DNA from 2 places in the Catellatospora sp. TT07R-123 genome. Region 1 is predicted to be linked to the other one. Evidence: riboswitches for the same ligand, from Rfam matches in the RefSeq annotation. Region 1 holds a riboswitch; the other holds the start of a gene.
What was found. A riboswitch is a leader RNA that binds a small molecule or an ion and turns the genes downstream of it on or off. The one in region 1 is predicted to bind thiamine pyrophosphate.

Region 1 (2,384 bases):
TCGTGGCCGTCGGCGCACTCGGTGTCGACGGTGGTGCCGTGCCTGACGTCGTACCAGATGGTCATGATCGCGGCCAGGACCAGCAGCAGCCCGGCGCCGATCAGGAACGGCTGGAGCCCGGCCTTGACGTAGCGCAGGTACATGTCGGTGAGGCTGGCCTTCAGGATGGCGCCGCCCAGCAGCAGCATCACCACGCCCTGCGCCTGACGGTTCACAGCAGCACCCACCCGATCCCGGCCGCGACCACGATCGCGGTGACGAAGGTGGCCGGGGCGAACCGGAACGCGAAGCGGCGCCCGAACACCCCGGCCTGCATGGAGATGAGCTTCAGGTCGACCATCGGGCCGACGACCAGGAACGCCAGCCGGGCGGTGAGCGAGAACTGGCTCAGCGAGGCGGCGACGAACGCGTCAGCCTCGGAGCAGATCGACAGCAGCACGGCCAGGCCCGCCAGCGCGATCACCGCGAGCACCGGCCGGTCGGCGACGCGTTGCAGCACCGACTCGGGTACGAGGACGTTGATGGTGGCGGCGGCCATCGCGCCGAGCACCAGGAACCCGCCGGCGTGCACGATGTCGTGGCGGCAGGCGGCCCAGAAGGCGCGCCAGCGCGACAGGTCGTCCAGTTCGGGCCGGTGCGGCAGCCGGATCCACTCGGCCTTGCCCAGGCGCAGCCACAGCCAGCCCATCAGCATCGCGACGACGATGCTGGCCACGCCCCGGGCGACGACCATCTCGGGATCGTTCGGGAACGCGACCGCGGTCGCGGTCAGCACGATCGGGTTGATCGCGGGCGCGGCGAGCAGGAACGCCAGCGCGGCGGCCGGGGTGACGCCGCGGCGGATCAGCGACCCGGCGATCGGCACCGAGCCGCACTCGCAGCCGGGCAGGATCACCCCGGCGCAGCTGGCGACCGGCACGGCCAGGGCGGGATGCTTGGGCAGCGCCTTCGCCCAGAACGAGCGGGGCACGAAGACCGCGATCACCGCCGACAGCACGACGCCGAACACCAGGAACGGCGTGGCCTGCACCATCACCGAGACGAACACGGTGGTCCAGGTCTGCATGCGCGGCGTCGACAGCACCGACGCCAGCGGGGCCCGGAAGATCAGCAGTGCGATCAGCACCGCGGCGAGCACTTCGACGGAGCCGAGGCGGCGCCGTTTCGGTGCGGCCGTCCCGGGGGTATGACTGTCAGTGCCGCGCACCTGATCGACAGCGGTCACGGGGGTCCTCACCTCGACGGGATGTGCCGACCGGCACAGGTTACCTGCCGCGGGTTCGGTGCTAGCCTGTCCGACACAAGCACCGCGTATACAGCGGGTACACAGTTTGAAAACGACAGGGGAGCGCACAGCGCTGAGAGTGCGGCAGCAGGCCGCAGACCCTCGAACCTGATCTGGGTAATGCCAGCGCAGGGAGTTCGGTCAACACCTCACCGCCACGCCGGTCCGCCCGCCATACTCGTAAACGGGGCATAGCGGGCGTACGGCGTGCGCCTTCTCCTCGTTCGTCCCCTCACGAACAAGGAGCCACATCCGATGCACAGCTTCCGTTGGCGGACCGTCGACATCGTCGTCGCGTCCGTGCTCGCCGCCGCCTTCGGCGTCATCTTCTGGGCCTGGGGCCTGCTCTGGAACGGCCCCGCTTCCGCCGTCTTCAGCGGCTTCTTCCCGCCCGCCTCGGCCGCCATCTACGGCGTATGGCTGATGCCCGCCGTCCTCGCCCCGCTGATCATCCGCAAGCCGGGTGCGGCGGTCTACACCGAGCTCGTCGCCGCCTCGATCTCCGCGCTGCTCGGCACCACCTGGGGCTTCTCCGTGCTGTGGTACGGCCTGGCCGAGGGCCTGGCCGGCGAGCTCGGCTTCGCCGCGTTCCGCTGGCGCCGCTGGGAGCTGCCGCAGGCCCTGATCGCGGCCCTGCTCTCCGGGGCCACCGCCGCCGTACTCGACCTGACCGTCTACTACGCCGACTGGAGCTTCGACTACAAGGTCAGCTACTTCGCCATCGTGGTGGCCAGCACGCTCGTCGTCGCCGGGCTCGGCGGCATGCTGCTGACCAAGGCCCTGGCCCGCACCGGGGTGCTCGACCGGTTCCCGTCGGGCCGCGTCCGCGACCTGGTCTGACGGTGATCCGGCTCAACGGGTACGGCTGGCGCCACGCCGGACGCCGAGCCTGGGCGGTGCGCGGGCTCGACCTGCGCATCGCCCCCGGCGAGCGGGTGCTGCTGCTCGGCCCGTCCGGGGCGGGCAAGTCCACGCTGCTGCACGCCCTGGCCGGGCTGCTGCCCGACGACTCCGGCCAGGCCGAGGGCGAACTGCGCGTCGACGCGGGCGTCGGCATCGTGTTCCAGGACCCGCAGTCGCAGCTGGTCATGTCCCGCGC
Region 2 (2,384 bases), 870 kb from region 1:
CCATGGGGTTGGGGCGGCTGCATCTGGTGACCGACAGCAGGCCGGGACGTGATCCGGTCGCGATCGTGCGGGCGGCGCTCAGCGTCGCCACCCCGGACCTGGTGATCCAGTTCCGGCCGGCCGACGACTGGACCGACCGCTACTGCTACGACCTGGCGGGCCAGATCGTCGCCCTGTGCCGCCCGCACGGGATTCCGGTGCTGGTCAACGACCGGCTGCACGTCGGCTTGGCGGCGGGCGCGCGCGGCGGCCACGTCGGCGCCGACGACCTGCCCGTGGCGGCCGCGCGGCGGCTGCTCGGCCCGGACGCGATCCTCGGCGCCACCGCCCGGGTGCCCGCGACGGCGCTGCGCGCGGTCGGCGACGGGGCCGACTACCTCGGCGTCGGCCCCTGCTTCGCCACGGTGACCAAGGACGACCTGCCGGTGGCGATCGGGCCGGAGGGGCTGCGGGCCGTGGTGCGGCAGTGCGCCGGCACCCCCATCATCGCGATCGGCGGCGTGACCGCCGCCCGCGTGCCGGCCCTGCTCGCGGCCGGGGCCCACGGCGTCGCGGTGATCGGCGCGGTCTCCGAGGCCCCCGACCCGGCGCAGGCAGTCGCCGACCTGCTCGCCGCCGTCGCGGCCTGACGCTAATTGTCAGCGGGAGCGGTCAGGCCCTGCCCGGGGTGTGACCGTCCGACACGGTGGTTCCTGTCGGGCTACCACCATGAGGGCTATCTGCGCTGGTGTGCCGAGGTTCACTGCGCGGCCTGCGGCAGCCGGTTCGCCGTCGAGCTCGGTCGTTGTCTGAACGAGGCCGCCCGGGCCTCGATCGCGGCGCAGGAGGGCTGGTTCGGGCTGGTGCTGGCTCCGGCCGACAGCGTCGACGTCCGCGTGCGCAGCGTGGTGCGGCAGGAGCTCGGGTTGACGTTCGCGCAGGTGCTCGCCCTGTTCCGGGAGTGTCCACAGCGGCCGGTGCGCGGATTGTGGCAGGAGATGGAGCGTCTGTCGTACCTGATCCGTCGCGCGGTGCCGACAGCCGAGCCGCAGGTTATGCCGTTGCCGTGACAACGGCATCGGATGATCGGCGAGTTTGGATGCCATACGAACACGTGGTTGCCAGTCGGTGCGGGCAGGGTTACGCTGCGCTCGGCTGGCCTGAAAACTGACGGGTAGCCTACGTAACACACACGCAACACACTGCATGAAACCCCACGGGAGCCCAGTGAACTGGGCTGAGAGGGGAGCTGATTCGCTCCCGACCGTCGAACCTGATCCGGATAATGCCGGCGCAGGGAGGAGAAGCGGATGATTCCGCGCAGGGTATCCGTCGTCGGCGGCGGCATCATCGGACTCTCCATCGCCTGGGAGTGCGCGCGCCGCGGCCACGAGGTCACCGTCTACGACCCCGATCCCGGCAGCGGTGCGTCCCATGTGGCCGCCGGGATGCTGGCGCCGGTCGGGGAGTCCTACTTCGGCGAGCAGGAGCTGACCGAGCTGCTGCTCGAATCCGCCCGGCGCTGGCCCGCGTACGCGCGGGAGCTGGCCGCGGCGTCGGGACACGAGCTGGGACACCGCACCGAGGGGACCCTCCAGGTCGGGCTGACCGCCGACGACCTGGCGCAGCTGCGGCGGCTGTGGACCCACCAGCGGGAGCTGGGCACCCCGGTCGTGACGCTGGACAGCGACCAGCTGCGCGAACGCGAGCCGCTGCTGCACCCGCGGGCACGCGGGGTCCTCGTCGAGTCCGACCACCAGATCGACCCCCGCAAGGTCGTCGCCGCGCTGCGCTCGCTGGTCCCGGTCCGCCGGGCGGCGGTCGCGTCGCTGGCCGACCTGGACACCGCCGCCGACACCGTGGTGCTGGCCGCGGGCTGCGCCAGCGCCGAGCTGGCCGGGCTGCCGGTCCGGCCGGTGCAGGGCACGATCGTGCGCCTGCGCGGGCCGGTGGTGCTGCGCCACGTCATCCGGGGGTACGCCGACGGCCGCGCCGTCTACCTCGTTCCCCGCGCCGACGGCGAGGTCCTGGTCGGGGCGACGGTCGAGGAGCGCGCCGACGGGCACGCCACCGCCGGCGGCATCAGGGATCTGCTGCGCGCCGCCACCGACCTGGTGCCGGAGCTCGGCGAGCACGCGCTGGTCGAGGTGTCGACGGGCCACCGCCCCGGCACCGAGGACAACGGCCCGATCGTCGGCGAGCTGGAGCCGGCCGGGGCGTCGCCCCGGTTGCTCGTCGCGACCGGGCACTACCGCCACGGGGTGCTGGCCGCCCCGTACACCGCGCACGCCGTCGCCGACCTGGTGGACGGGCGGGCGCTGCCCCTGCTGTGGGCGCCTTTCACGCCGCAACGCCTTTCCGCCGGAGGTGCCAGATGATCACAGTCGTCGTGAACGACGTTCCCC

Region 2: another riboswitch for thiamine pyrophosphate. It lies ahead of thiO (glycine oxidase ThiO); the one in region 1 lies ahead of Cs7R123_RS13325 (ECF transporter S component).

What each region holds. Positions count from the first base shown of each region.
Region 1 covers NZ_BNEM01000001.1:3,122,940-3,125,323, forward strand. Annotated here, with positions in the region: gene Cs7R123_RS13315 (TIGR03943 family protein) at 1-215, opposite strand, end outside; gene Cs7R123_RS13320 (permease) at 212-1,207, opposite strand; TPP riboswitch at 1,333-1,438, shown strand; gene Cs7R123_RS13325 (ECF transporter S component) at 1,541-2,125, shown strand; gene Cs7R123_RS13330 (ABC transporter ATP-binding protein) at 2,122-2,384, shown strand, end outside.
Region 2 covers NZ_BNEM01000001.1:3,997,441-3,999,824, reverse strand. Annotated here, with positions in the region: gene thiE (thiamine phosphate synthase) at 3-629, shown strand; gene Cs7R123_RS17120 (hypothetical protein) at 636-1,049, shown strand; TPP riboswitch at 1,186-1,296, shown strand; gene thiO (glycine oxidase ThiO) at 1,290-2,357, shown strand; gene thiS (sulfur carrier protein ThiS) at 2,354-2,384, shown strand, end outside.